DNA from 2 places in the Amycolatopsis sp. NPDC049159 genome. Region 1 is predicted to be linked to the other one. Evidence: riboswitches for the same ligand, from Rfam matches in the RefSeq annotation. Region 1 holds a riboswitch; the other holds the start of a gene.
What was found. Region 1 has a riboswitch for cobalamin ahead of metE (5-methyltetrahydropteroyltriglutamate--homocysteine S-methyltransferase). Riboswitches for the same ligand answer to the same signal wherever they lie in the genome.

Region 1 (7,248 bases):
AGGACGGTGCAGAGGGTGAGCGGCGCCCCGTCGACGAAGTGCAGCGACCAGGGCGGGGAGAGGGCGGAGCTGCCGAAGAGCGAGCCGTGCGCCCGCACGTCGCGGAAGAGGTCACCCAGAACGTCCATGCTTGGACGATCGCACAGGTAGTCCGGTTTTTCACCCATGGGATCGTCCGAGCCGGGCGGGTTGAATCAGGGGCATGGACACCTTGACCCCTTCGGACCTCGAGTTCCTCGACCGCCCGCTGCACGGTTTTCTGACGGTGGCGGGAGGACAGCCGCGCCCGGTCTGGTTCGAGGCCACGGCGGAGGGCACGCTGCAGTTGTTTTCGGAGCCGGACGCGCCCAAGGTCCGCCGCCTCCACCGCGACCCGCACGCGTCGATCGTGGTGGCGGCCCCGGTGGGCGAGCGCGAACGCTGGATTTCGGTCTCGGGCGGGGTTTCGTTCGAGACCGACGGCGCCCACGACCTCGCGGAGCGCCTGGCGGCCCGCTACTGGGACCTGTCCGACCCTGCCCGGGCGGCGGACCTGAAGGAGATCCTGGCCGCGGAGCAGCTCCGGCTGGTGCTGCACCCGGAGCAGGTGCGCCGCTACGAGTACTGACCCCGGAAGGGCCGAAATCGCGGTTTTCGGGAGCTGTTCCCACGTTTCTTCCCACGCGGAGCCGTTCCGGCCCGGCCGGCGGAGACCGCACCCCGTCGCGTCGCGGGTCGCAGGAGCTTTCTCCGCCGGGCCGCGTGGGAAATGTTCCCCGACCGGCTCCGCGGCCAGGCGACCGCCCGAGCCCCTGACCTGCGGCTGGCCCGTCCACCGCGGGGTCCGGCTCACGACCTGCCCGTAAGCCACCTTGAGGAACGCGAAGTCCGCCGCGGTCTTCCAGGCGGCTCCGGACCTCTGGGCACTGGTTCGGCGACGCCCGCGCAAGGCCTGGTCGAGCGCGGCCGTCTCGGGTGGCTGGCTCAGCCGCGTGCGGCGGCCGAGTCTTGTGTGGTCGCGGCCGAGGGCCAGATCGGACGGCTCAGCCGCGGTCCTCCAGACGGGCTCGGACCGCCGCCGAGCAGGCGCCGACCGCCGCGGCCTGGGTTCCGTGGGCCGAAAGCGGTGAAGGCCACCTTGAGGAACCCGAAGTTCCCCAAGGTGGCATCCACGGCTTCCGGCACCGGGAACTGTCGGACCCCGCGGCTAAACTGGAGACCGGGGGGCGCAGCCCGTCACGCCAGCTCCGCCCGCACCTCCGCCGCCGCGGTGACCAGGTTGCGCAGGGCCGGTTCCACCTCCGCGTAGCCGCGTGTCTTCAGGCCGCAGTCCGGGTTCACCCACACCCGCGAAGCCGGCACCGCGCCCACCGCCGTCCGCAGCGACTCCGCCACCTCGGACACCGGTGGCACCCGCGGCGAGTGGATGTCGTACACCCCCGGGCCCACGCCGCGGGCGAAGCCGGCCGTGGCGAGGTCGGCCAGCACCTCCATCTTCGAGCGGGCCGCCTCGATCGACGTGACGTCCGCGTCCAGCGCGTCGATCGCCGGCAGGACCTCGCCGAACTCCGAATAGCACATGTGGGTGTGGATCTGGGTCGTGTCGGCGATCCCCGACGTCGCCAGCCGGAACGCCGAAACCGCCCACCCGAAGTACTCCGCGTGCGCGGAACGCCGCAGCGGCAGCAGTTCCCGCAGCGCCGGCTCGTCGACCTGGACGATCCGGATGCCCGCCGCCTCCAGGTCGCGGACCTCGTCGCGGATCGCCAGCGCCACTTGCCTTGCGGTCTCGGCCAGTGGCTGGTCGTCGCGGACGAACGACCACGCCAGGATCGTCACCGGGCCGGTCAGCATCCCCTTGACCGGCTTGCGCGTCAGGCCCTGCGCGTACCGGGCCCACGCCACGGTCATCGGCGCCGGCCGCGAGACGTCGCCGTAGAGGATCGGCGGGCGGACGCAGCGCGAGCCGTACGACTGCACCCAGCCGTGCGCCGTCGCGGCGAACCCGCCCAGCTGCTCGGCGAAGTACTGCACCATGTCGTTGCGCTCCGGCTCGCCGTGCACCAGCACGTCCAGCCCGAGCTCCTCCTGCAGCCGGACGACCCGCTCGACTTCGTGGCGCATCGCGGCGTCGTAACCGGCGTCGTCGAGCGTCCCGGCCCGGTGCGCCGCCCGCGCCCGGCGCACCTCGGCGGTCTGCGGGAACGAGCCGATCGTCGTGGTCGGCAGCGGCGGCAGCCCGAGCGCGGCCTGCTGGGTGGCGGCGCGCTGCTCGTAAGGCGCCCGGACGTCCTCCTCGAGCGCGGCCAGCCGGGCCCGGACGCCCGGATCGGCCAGCTCGGCCGCCGAAGCCCGGTCCGCGACCGCCGCCCGTGCCGCGGCCAGGTCCGGCGAGCCGCCCCGCAGCGCGCGCCCGAGCAGCACGACCTCGTCGACCTTCTGCCGCGCGAACGCGAGCCAGCTCTTCAGCCGCGGGTGCAGGTCTTCGCGCGAGACGTCGTAGGGCACGTGCAGCAGCGAGCACGACGTCGAGACGCTCACGGACTTCGCGACGCCGAGCAGCGTCGCGGCCTTGCTCAGCGCCCGGTGCGGGTCGGTCCGCCAGACGTTGCGCCCATCGACGACCCCGGCCACGACCTCCTTGTCCCGCAAGGCGGGCTCGGCCGCGACAGCGTCCACAAAGGACTCATCGCTGACGAGGTCGACGGCCAGCGCGTCGATGGGCGCGCGGGCCAGCACGCCGAGCCCGCGGCCCAGTCCGCCGAAGTAGCCGGCCACCAGCAGCTTCGGCCGGGCCGTCGCCTTCCCGAGCCAGTGGTACGCGCGGATCAGCGCGTTCAGCTCGGCCTCGGTGCGGTCGGCGGCGAACGCGGGTTCGTCGAGCTGGACCCACTCCGCGCCCTCGTCGTGCAGCTTCGCGAGCAGGTCGGCGTAGCGGGGGAGCAGCGCGTCGAGCAGTTCCAGCGGGGCGAACCCGCCGGTTCCCTTGCTCAGCAGCAGGAACGTGACCGGGCCGACGAGCACCGGCCGCGTCTCGATCCCGAGGGCGCGGGCCTCCCGGTACTCGTCGAGGGGTTTGGTGCCGGCGAGCGTGAACTCGGTGTCCGGGCCCAGTTCGGGGACGAGGTAGTGGTAGTTCGTGTCGAACCACTTCGTCATTTCCAGCGCCGGCGCGTCCTGCACACCCCGCGCCGCGGCGAAGTAGGTGTCGAGCGGCGAAAGCCCCGGCCGGGCGGGCAGCGCACCGAACAGTTCGGCGGTGTCGAGCACGTGGTCGTAGTGCGAGAACGTGTTGGACGGGATCGAGTCCAGCCCGGCGTCGCGCAGTTCGCGCCAGGTGCGTTCGCGCAGGTCCCGGCCGGTGGCGAGCAACGCGGCCGCGTCGATCCCGCCCGCCCAGTAGCGCTCGAGGGCGCGTTTGAGCTCCCGGTCCGGGCCGATCCGGGGGTAGCCGAGCACAGTGGTGCCGATGGTCACAGCTCTCTCCTCGCGAGCTAGTCCGAAGAGCCCGGACGCGCGCGAAGGCGAGCGTTTCGGTCGTGCCCATCCCGCGAGGCCCGGACTCGCGCACGCCGTCGGCGTCCGCACCACGGGCAGGTCTTCGGACTCGTGGGCGCACTGCGCAGTCCTACCGGCCGTCGCTTCCCAAGCTCACGCTCAGTGCTTCATGACGGCTTTCGTTCCCACTCACCGCTGCGGGGCAGTCCCGGATTCGCACCGGGTTCCCTGTTGCCTCCCCCACGACGCAGCTCGGCCACGCCCTGGGGGAACCAGTGGCGTGGCCGAGCCTAGCGGGAGAGGTCAGTCCCAGTCGAGAGCGCCGCCCGACTGGTACTCGATGACGCGGGTCTCGAAGAAGTTCTTCTCCTTCTTCAGGTCCATCGCCTCGGACATCCACGGGAACGGGTTCTCGGTCTCACCGAAGATCGGGGCGAGCCCGATCTGCTGCGCGCGGCGGTCGGTGATGAAGTGCATGTACTGCTCGCACAGCTGCGCCGACAGGCCGAGCATGCCGCGCGGCATCGTGTCGCGGGCGTACTTGACCTCGAGCTCGCACGCCTCCTTCAGCATGCCGCGGATCTCTTCCTGGAACTCGGGGGTCCACAGGTGCGGGTTCTCGATCTTGATCTGGTTGATGCAGTCGATGCCGAAGTTCAGGTGGATCGACTCGTCGCGCAGGATGTACTGGTACTGCTCGGCGATGCCGACCATCTTGTTGCGGCGGCCCAGCGACAGGATCTGCGCGAAACCGGTGTAGAACCACATGCCCTCGAAGATCACGTAGAACGCCACGAGGTCACGCAGGAACGCCGTGTCGGCCTCCGGCGTGCCGGTCTCGAAGTCCGGGTCCTCGAGGTGCTGCGTGTACTTCAGCGCCCACGCGTCCTTGTCCGAAATGGACGGGACTTCGCGGTACATGTTGAACAGCTCGCCCTCGACCAGGCCGAGGCTTTCGCAGATGTACTGGAAGGTGTGCGTGTGCACGGCTTCCTCGAACGCCTGGCGCAGCAGGTACTGGCGGCACTCGGGGTTGGTGATCTGGCGGTACACCGCGAGCACGATGTTGTTGGCCACCAGGGACTCCGCGGTCGCGAAGAAGCCCAGGTTGCGCTTGAGCATCTGCCGCTCGTCCTCGGTGAGGCCGTCCTTCGACTTCCACAGCGCGATGTCCGCCTGCATGGCGACCTCGGTCGGCATCCAGTGGTTGTTGCAGCCGGCCAGGTACTTCTCCCAGGCCCACGTGTACTTCATCGGCAGCAGCTGGTTGACGTCGGCGCGCGCGTTGATCATGCGCTTGTCGTCGACGTTGATCCGGGCGGCGCCGACCTCGATCTCCCCGAGGCCGGTGGCGCCCGTCGTCTCCACGTTGGTCATGTTCTTCGGGTTCCTTACTGGCAGGATTCGCAGTCGGGGTCGTCGATGCGGCAGGCGGCGCCGTCGGTGGCGACGAAGTCGACGTCGGGCTCCGGCTTGGGCGCCGGGGCCGGGGCGGGCGTCGGGACCGGGGCGGGGGCCGGGGTGGCCGCCGCGGGGGCCGGGGTGGCCGAGACGGCGTTCAGCTTGCCGTCGGTGCCGCGCAGGGTGCTCTTCTCCACGTGCGTCGCCGACTGCGCGCGCAGGTAGTACGTGGTCTTCAGGCCCTTGTGCCACGCGTAGCGGTACAGCTGGTCGAGCTTGCGGCCGCTCGGCGCCGCGATGTAGAGGTTCAGCGACTGCGCCTGGTCGATCCACTTCTGGCGCACCGAACCGGCGTCGACGATCCACTTCGACTCGATCTCGAACGCCGTGGCGTACAACGCCTTCAGGTCGTCCGGCACGCGGTCGATCTGGCCGAGGCTGCCGTCGAAGTACTTCAGGTCCGACACCATGACCTCGTCCCACAGCCCGCGCTGCTTGAGCGAGCGGACCAGGTGCGGGTTGACCACGGTGAAGTCGCCGGACATGTTCGACTTGACGAACAGGTTCTGGAACAGCGGCTCGATCGACTGCCCGACGCCGGAGATGTTGGAGATCGTCGCGGTCGGCGCGATCGCCATCACGTTGGAGTTGCGCATGCCGACGGTCTTGACGCGCTCGCGCAGCGGCGCCCAGTCCAAAGTGGACGAGGTGTCGACGTCGAGGGCGTCACCCTGGCGCGCGTCGATGAGCAGCTGCAGCGAGTCGATCGGCAGGATGCCCTTGCTCCACAGCGATCCCTCGAACGACTGGTACTGGCCGCGCTCCTCGGCGAGGTCGGTCGACGCCGAGATCGCGTAGTAGGACAGGTGCTCCATCGAGACGTCGGCGAACTTCACGGCCTCGTCCGAGGCGAACGGGACGCCGATCTCGAACAGCGCGTCCTGGAAGCCCATGATGCCCAGGCCGACCGGGCGGTGGCGCAGGTTGGAGCGGCGCGCCTCCGGGATCGTGTAGAAGTTGATGTCGATCACGTTGTCCAGCATGCGGACGGCCGTGCGCACGGTCTTCTCGAGGCGCTCGGTGTCCAGACCGGACGGGGTGACGTGCTTGAGCAGGTTCACCGAGCCGAGGTTGCAGACCGCGACCTCTTCGCTGTTGGTGTTCAGCGTGATCTCGGTGCACAGGTTGGACGAGTGCACGACGCCGACGTGCTGCTGCGGCGAGCGCAGGTTGCACGGGTCCTTGAACGTGATCCACGGGTGGCCGGTCTCGAACAGCATGGTCAGCATGCGGCGCCACAGCTCCACCGCGCGGATCTTGCGGAAGACCTTGATCTCGCCGCGCTCGGCCTTCGCCTCGTACTCGCGGTAGCGGGCGGCGAACTCGTTGCCGTAGAGGTCGTGCAGGTCCGGCGTCTCGTTCGGCGAGAACAGCGTCCACTCGGCGTTGGCCTCGACGCGGCGGAGGAACTCGTCGGGCACCCAGTTCGCGGTGTTCATGTCGTGGGTGCGGCGGCGGTCGTCACCGGTGTTCTTGCGCAGGTCGAGGAACTCCTCGATGTCCACGTGCCACGTCTCGAGGTACGCGCACGCCGCGCCCTTGCGCTTGCCGCCCTGGTTGACCGCGACGGCGGTGTCGTTGGCGATCTTGAGGAACGGCACGACACCCTGGGACTGGCCGTTGGTGCCCTTGATGTGCGCGCCGAGGCCGCGGACCGGGGTCCAGTCGTTGCCGAGGCCGCCCGAGTACTTCGCCAGCAGCGCGTTGTTCTTGTACGCCTGGAAGATCGAGTCCAGGTCGTCGTCCACCGTGGTCAGGAAGCAGGACGACAGCTGCGGGCGCGTGGTGCCCGAGTTGAACAGCGTCGGCGTGGACGCCATGAAGTGGAAGCTCGAGAGCAGCTCGTAGAACTCGATCGCGCGGGCTTCCTTGTCGGCCTCGCGGATGGCCAGGCCCATCGCGACGCGCATGAAGAACGCCTGCGGCAGCTCGAAGCGGGTGCCCTCGTGGTGCTGGAAGTACCGGTCGTACAGCGTCTGCAGGCCGAGGAAGCCGAAGTCGAGGTCGCGCTCGGGCCGGATCGCGGCGGTGATCTTGTCCAGGTCGAAGCGCAGCAGCTCGGCGTCGACCAGCTCCAGCTCGACCGCGCGGCGCAGGTAGGCGCGGAAGTACGGCGCGTACTCGGTCGTCATCTCGTCCTGGCTGGCCTGGCGCGGCTTCTTCGCCAGGTAGCTCAGCGCCTCGCCGCGCAGCTTGTCCAGCAGCAGGCGGGCGGAGACGAAGGAGTAGTTCGGCTCCTGCTCGACCAGCACGCGGGCGGCCAGGACCTGGGCCAGGGCCAGCTCGTCGGCGCTGATGCCGTCGTAGAGG
Region 2 (7,248 bases), on a different contig from region 1:
TGACCGTCGACTTCCCCGAGCCGCGGGTGCCGGCGAGGCCGATCGCCGACGACTCGTGCTCGAGGATGAACTCCTTCACGTAGGCCGCGGTCGCCGACCGGCGGACCTGGGTGACGTCCAGTTCGACGAGCCTCGGCGCGTGGGTGGGGAACGCGATGATGCCCTGGGGACCGAGCTCGTCGTTGATCGACGTGGCGACAGCCTCCTGCACGGCCGCGGCCAGTGAACGGGCGAAGGTGCTGGCTGCTGTCGCGGCCGGTCGCTTGAGCGCGGCCACGGCTGTCCGTCGTCGCAGCAACCACCCCGACCAGGTGACCACGCAGAGGGTGAGGACGAGGTAGCCACCCGCTTCCACGATGCCGAACTTGCGGCCGATCCAGCTGTGCTCGGTGTCGAGGGAAAGGAGCTTGAGCAGCTCCGGCTTCGGCACCTGGGTGATGAGCGCGACGGACCCGGCAGCCAGGAGCGTCAGCAGCCCGAGCAGGAGCAGCCGGGCGACCGAGCGCCGGGTGCGCGTGGTGAGGGCCTCGTCGGCCCGCCGGCGCGCCTCCTCGTAAGCGGTCCGGTCGATCGAAGTCGCGACGGCGATCGATCCGGCGTGCTCGGCGAGGAGGCGCTCGACGATGACGGCCTGGTGGGCCTGGTAGTGCTTGAACTCCTGCCGCTCGAACACCTCGTTCGCGATGTCCTCGATCGTGGCGGGGGACTCGACCTCGAGCATGTCGGAGTAGTCGCTCGAACCGGTTCGGCGTTACGGCTCACTCCGCTTCGAGGTCACCTTCCAGCGACAGGTACACCTCGCGCATCTTCTCCAGGAGCGCGGGATCCGGCTCTTCCCACAGCCCGCGGTCCGCCGCTTCGTTCAGCCGCTCCACGATGCCGCGCAGCGCCCAGGGGTTCGCCTGGCGCAGGAACTCCTGGTTCACCTCGTCCAGCACGTAGGACTCGGTCAGCTTCTCGTACATCCAGTCGCCGACGACGCCCGCCGTCGCGTCGAAGCCGAACAGGTAGTCCACCGTGGCCGCCAGCTCGAACGCGCCCTTGTAGCCGTGCCGGCGCATCGCCGCCAGCCAGCGCGGGTTCACCACGCGTGCGCGGAACACCCGGGCCGTCTCCTCGCCCAGCGTCCGCGTGCGGACCGCGTCCGGGGACGTGCTGTCGCCGACGTAGGACGCCGGGGCCGAGCCGGTCAGCGCGCGGACCGTCGCGATCATCCCGCCGTGGTACTGGAAGTAGTCGTCCGAGTCGGCGATGTCGTGCTCGCGCGTGTCGGTGTTCTTCGCCGCCACGACGATCCGCTTGTACGAGTTCTCCATGTCCTCGCGCGCCGGGCGGCCGTCGAGGTCGCGGCCGTAGGCGAAGCCGCCCCACACCGCGTACACCTCGGCGAGGTCCTTGTCGTCGCGCCAGTTCCCGGAGTCCATCAGCGGCAGCAGGCCCGCGCCATACGCGCCCGGCTTCGAACCGAAGATCCGCGTGGTGGCCCGCCGGGAATCGCCGTGGGCGGCCAGGTCCGCGGAAACGTGGTCCCGCACGAAGTTCAGGTCCGCCGGTTCGTCCAAAGCGGACACCAGCCGGACCGCGTCGTCCAGCATCGTGATCACGTGCGGGAAGGCGTCGCGGAAGAAGCCGCTGATCCGGATGGTGACGTCGATCCGGGGCCGGCCCAGCTCGGCCAGCGGGATCGCCTCGATCCCGGTCACCCGCCGCGAAGCCTCGTCCCACACCGGCTGGACACCCAGCAGCGCCAGGACTTCCGCGGCGTCGTCGCCGGACGTCCGCATGGCCGACGTGCCCCACACCGAAAGCCCGACCGAACGCGGCCAGTCGCCGGTGTCCTCGCGGTAGCGCTTCAGCAGCGAGTCCGCCAGCGCCTGCCCGGTTTCCCAGGCGAGCCGGCTCGGGATCGCCTTCGGGTCGACGGTGTAGAAGTTCCGCCCGGTCGGCAGCACGTTGACCAGCCCGCGCAACGGCGACCCGCTGGGCCCGGCCGGGATGTAACCGCCGTCGAGGGCGTGCAGCACCGAGTCGAGTTCCGCGGTCGTGCCCGCCAGCCGCGGGACGATCTCCTCCGCCGCGAACGAAAGCACCCGCGCGACCTGGGCGTCCGGGGCCACCGACGCGACGGCGGTGGCGTCCCAGCCACGCATTTCCATCGTCTGCACGAGTTCCCGCGCCGTTTTCTCGACCGCGTCCACTTCGGACATCGGCGCGTCTTCCTTCAAGCCCAGCGCCGAACGCAGGCCCGGCACCGCGCCCTGCTTGCCGCCCCACATCTGGGACGCGCGCAGCATCGACAGCACCAGGTTGACCCGCGCTTCCCCGACCGGTGCCGCGCCGAGGACGTGCAGCCCGTCGCGGATCTGCGCGTCCTTGACCTCGCACAGCCAGCCGTCGATGTGCAGCAGGAAGTCGTCGAACTCCGCGTCGTGCGGGCGTGCCTCGACGCCGAGGTCGTGGTCGAGCTTCGCGGCCTGGATGAGCGTCCAGATCTGGGCGCGGATCGCGGGCAGCTTCGCCGGGTCCATCGCCGCGATGTTCGCGTGCTCGTCGAGCAGCTGCTCCAGCCGCGCCATGTCGCCGTAGGACTCCGCGCGCGCCATCGGCGGGATCAGGTGGTCGACGATCGTCGCGTGCGCCCGCCGCTTCGCCTGCGCGCCTTCGCCCGGGTCGTTGATCAGGAACGGGTACACCAGCGGCAGGTTCCCGAGCACGGCGTCCGGCGCGCACGACGCCGAAAGCCCCGCCGTCTTGCCCGGCAGCCACTCCAGCGACCCGTGCTTGCCGAGGTGGACGACGGCGTGCGCGCCGAACTCCTCCTCCAGCCAGCGGTACGCGGCCAGGTAGTGGTGGCTCGGGGGGAGGTCCGGGTTGTGGTAGATCGCGACGGGGTTCTCGCCGAACCCGCGCGGCGGCTGGATCATGATGATGACGTTGCCGCTCTGCAGCGACGCCAGCACGATGTCGCCGTTGTCGACGTACAGCTCACCCGGCGCCGGGCCCCAGTGTTCTTCCACCTCCGAACGCAGCTCCGCGGGCAGCGCGTCGAACCACTCCTGGTAGCGCGCGGCGGGGACGCGGATCGGGTTGCCGGACAGCTGTTCCTCGGTCAGCCACTCCGGGTCCTGCCCGCCGGCCGCGATCAGCGCGTGGATCAGCGCGTCGCCGTCCGGCTGGTCGGTCCCGGTCGGGTCGACGCCGGGGAAGGCGTCCGGTCCCAGGTCGTAGCCCTGCTCGCGCATCCGCCGCAGCAGCTCGATCGTCGACGCCGGGGTGTCCAGCCCGACCGCGTTGCCGACGCGGGAGTGCTTCGTCGGGTACGCGGACAGCATCAGCGCGATGCGCCGCTCCGCCGGGGGCGTGTGCCGCAGCCGGGCGTGCGCCAGCGCGATGCGGGCGACGCGGGACGCGCGTTCGGCGTCCGGGACGTACCGGGGCAGGCCGTCTTCGTCGAGTTCCTTGAACGAGAACGGCACCGTGATCAGCCGCCCGTCGAACTCCGGCACGGCCATCTGGTTGCCGGCGTCGAGCGGGGAGAGCCCGTCGTCGCTCGCCGCCCACGTCTCGCGGTCGCTGGTCAGGCACAGCGCCTGCAGGATCGGGACGTCGAGCGCGGCCATCTCGGCGACGTCCCAGGCCTCGTCGTCCCCGCCGGCCCCGACCTCGGACGGCTTCGTTCCGCCCGCCGCCAGCACCGTGACCAGCAGGGCGTCCACCTTCCCCAGCTCGGCCATCATCTCCGGCTCGCGCGTCCGCAGCGAAGCGCAGTAGATCGGCAACGCGCGCCCGCCGGCGGCCTCGATCTCGTCGGCGAGCGTGTGGACGAACTGCGTGTTCCCGGACAGGTGGTGCGCGCGGTAGTACAGGATCCCGATCACCGGGCCCTCGGCGCGCGAGGGCCGCTCGAGAACGCCCCAGCCCGGCTGCCGGGCGGGCGGCTCGAAGCCGTCGCCGGTGAGCAGGAGCGTGTCGGAGAGGAACCGGTGCAGCTGGGTGAGGTTCGCCGGGCCGCCCTGCGCGAGGTACGCGTGGGCCTCGGCGGCGATGCCCGCCGGGACGGTCGAGAGCTTCATCAGCTCGGCGTCCGGCGTCTGCTCCCCGCCCAGCACGACGACGTGCGCGCCCGACGCCCGCAGCGTGTCCAGGCCCTCCTGCCAGCTGCGCGGGGTGCCGAGGATCCGCGCGACGACGATCTTCACGCCGTCGAGCAGCGCCGGCAGCTCGGCGACGTCGAGCCGGGCGGGGTTGCCGAGCCGGTACTCGCCGTCGGCCGAACGGGCGCTGAGCAGGTCGGTGTCCGAAGTGGACAGCAGCAGGATCACGAGGTTCCTCCTCGGGGTCCGCGCCCCGGGTAGACGGACGCGCCGGCGGGAGTTCCTGGCTTCCGGGATCTCTCCCGGTCACAGTGGCGGGACCGCCCCGGACTCTCACCGGGTTCCTCCACCTGCCGACGCGTGGGTTCCAGCTCACTCTCCGGTGCGGCCGACCCGGCGTCAAGGTGACGTGCGCGGCTCAGAGCCGCTTGGCCGTGCGGAACGCCTTCGCGTACGTCCCGGACCCGTCGATCAGCGAGACCCCGCCCGCGTCGCCGAAGGTCGGGCCGTTCGCCACCTTGCGGCTGGACAGCACGCGGTGGTGCCCGTCGCCGTCGATGCCCAGGTAGATGCCCGTGTGCGAGACCTGTGGGCCGAGCTGCGGCTCGAGGTTGAAGAACAGCAGGTCACCCGGCTGGAGCCGGCTGAAGTCCGTCACCTGCTTCTTCTCGTCGGGTATCAGCGTGGTGCCCGGCCCCAGCTCGGCCAGCGCCCACGCCCGCCGCGGCAGGCCGGGGCCCTTCGTGTTCGTGCCGAGCAGCGGGTAGCCCGCCCGGTAGCCGTAGACCATCCGCACGAACCCCGAGCAGTCGAGGGACCGGGCGCGCCGCGGCTCCGCGGCCTCGTGGACGCCGTCCGGGAAGTCCCAGCCGATGCCCAGGTAGTCGTAGAAATCGGACTTCTCGAGCCGCCCCTCGGCGCTGTCCGGGCCGAAGCTGGCGTCCCCGGCCACGCGCAGCTTCTTCACGACCTGGTCGGCCGCGCCGTCGGTGTACTGCAGCGCCATCGCGAGCACGTCCGGGCCGGTGTCGGCGGCCGCCTTCGGGAACCAGCCGGTGAACCACGGCTCCTTCTCCGCGCCCGCCTGCCACGGCTGCGGCGCGAGCCGGATCCAGGCCGTCGACGTGATGCCGGCCGTGGTGAACTTCGGCTCGGTGAACGTCCGGGACCGGCCGGTCAGCATGACCGTGCGGGAGCCGTCGGTGAACGACGCCAGCTGGGCGCCCGCCCCGTCGCGCACGATCGTCCGGGCCGGGTCGGCCAGCCGGTCGTAGGTGTAGCCGCCGGTGACCGCCGCTCCCGAGGGTGCGGGCGACGCCGAGATGGCCGTGATGTCCTGCCGGTCCTGCGTGGCGACGTACAGCGCGGCCGCGCCGGACAGGCCGATGACCGCGGCGAGGACGCCGATCCGGACCGCCTTGCGCATCGTCACCTCACACCGTCGGGACCAGGCCGATCAGCACGCCGCTGATCAGCACCGCGTAACTGGCCAGGCTGACGCCGCCGGTGGCGAGCATCGTCGCCACCGGCTTCTGCCGGACCAGCTGGTAGGCGACCAGGCCCGGCACCACGAACCCGAGCGTCTGGTGCACGAACAGCAGCGGGAAGTCGGCCTGGAGGAAGAGCAGCAACGTCGTCTGCAGCAGCACGCCGAGCAGCACGACCGCGGCGAAGAGCCGCTTGCCGTACAGGATGACCATGCGCTGCAACGCCTTCGTGCCGCCGAAGGTCAGCGCCGTCATCAGCACGATGATCGCCGCGCGCCGGTAGTCCTCGACCATCGTCAGCGCGATCCAGCCGGGCGTGATCATCCCGCCGGGGGACAGGTTCGTCGTCAGGTAGCAGACCAGCGACAGCAGCAGGCCGATGGCGAGCCCGACGGTGGCGACCTCGGGGGCGAGGGACGTGGTGAGCATCAGGAGACCGGTTCCAGTTTCGCGAGTTCCTCGATGAGCAGTTCCCCCTGGCCGTGGATGTTGCCGATGGCGATCAGCGACGCCTGCCGCTCGACGCCGCCGACGATCCCGCGCAGCAGTTCCCGCGGCGAGCGCGAACCACCGAGGTCGACGACCCGGTCGTGCCACTCGCTGGGGATCGCGGCGCGGGCGCTGCGGGTCGGTTCGCCGATCAGCACGACGCGCTCCGGGGCGATGCGGGGGATCAGCGCGCCCATCTGGCCGTTGCGCTCGACGCGGTCCGGCCGGCAGTTGATGATCACGTGCAGCGGGTGGGAGATCGCGCCTTGCGCGCGGAGCTGGTCGATGTTCATCAACGTCGATTCGGGGTCGTTGGCGGCGAAGACGTTGGCGAAGCGCAGGTGGCGGCGGCCGGCGCGGTACTGGTGGACCTGGAGCACGCCCGGGTCCGGCGGTGCGGCCCACATGCCGTCCAGCGCCAGCTGCCGGTTGACGCCGAGCAGGTCCGCCACGGCGAGCGCGATGGCGACGTTCTCCTTGAAGGTGATCCAGCCGAAGCCGCGCATCTCCTGGTCGGACACGGATTCCGGGTCGACGGCGATGAGCTCGCAGTCCCGTTTGGCCGCCTCCTCCTGGAGGATGTGCAGCCGGTCCTTCTCCGCGGTCAGGCAGATCCCGCCGACCGGCATCGAGCGGGACAGCGAGCGGGCGACGTCGTCGAGGGTCGGGCCCATCTCGGCGAGGTGGTCTTCGCGGACGTTGCACAGCACGCCGATGGTGGAGCGGATGAGCTTGCTCTGGTTGATCTCCTGCAGGTCCGGCATCACGGCCATGCATTCGATGACGAGCGCGTCGGGCCGGTAGGCCGCGGCGCGGCGGACGATGCCGATCTGCTCGACGACGTTGGCGATGCCGAACTTGCGGTAGACCGGCTCTTCGCTGCCGTCGGGGTGGATGAACCGCGCCGCCGTGCCGGTGGTCTTCGCCGTCGTGACGAGCCCGCCGCCGCGCAGCGCGCCCGCGCAGAGCCGGGTGATGGAGGACTTGCCGCGGATGCCGTTGACGAGCACGCGCGTCGGGATGCTGTGCAGGTGCCGGTAGTGCTGGCGCTGTTCGGCGATCCCGGCGGTGAGCATCGCCGCCGATGCCAGGAGCAGCACGACGTAGAGGAACGTCACGTCAGACCCCGGCCCCGTCCAGCTCGATGCGCTGGAGCAGCACGGTTTCGTCGGTCGCCG

Region 2: linked by a shared signal. The riboswitch ahead of cobN (cobaltochelatase subunit CobN) and the one ahead of metE (5-methyltetrahydropteroyltriglutamate--homocysteine S-methyltransferase) in region 1 are both predicted to bind cobalamin.

Annotation. Positions count from the first base shown of each region.
Region 1 covers NZ_JBEZDL010000009.1:175,891-183,138, reverse strand. The annotation lists gene AB0B33_RS18905 (AraC family transcriptional regulator) at 1-128, opposite strand, end outside; gene AB0B33_RS18900 (pyridoxamine 5'-phosphate oxidase family protein) at 203-607, shown strand; gene metE (5-methyltetrahydropteroyltriglutamate--homocysteine S-methyltransferase) at 1,216-3,456, opposite strand; cobalamin riboswitch at 3,554-3,769, opposite strand; gene AB0B33_RS18890 (ribonucleotide-diphosphate reductase subunit beta) at 3,781-4,854, opposite strand; gene AB0B33_RS18885 (ribonucleoside-diphosphate reductase subunit alpha) at 4,869-7,248, opposite strand, start outside.
Region 2 covers NZ_JBEZDL010000010.1:283,961-291,208, forward strand. The annotation lists gene AB0B33_RS20640 (P-loop NTPase fold protein) at 1-721, opposite strand, end outside; gene cobN (cobaltochelatase subunit CobN) at 759-4,322, opposite strand; cobalamin riboswitch at 4,353-4,481, opposite strand; gene AB0B33_RS20650 (NlpC/P60 family protein) at 4,513-5,520, opposite strand; gene AB0B33_RS20655 (poly-gamma-glutamate biosynthesis protein PgsC/CapC) at 5,528-6,010, opposite strand; gene pgsB (poly-gamma-glutamate synthase PgsB) at 6,010-7,188, opposite strand; gene AB0B33_RS20665 (HAMP domain-containing protein) at 7,190-7,248, opposite strand, start outside.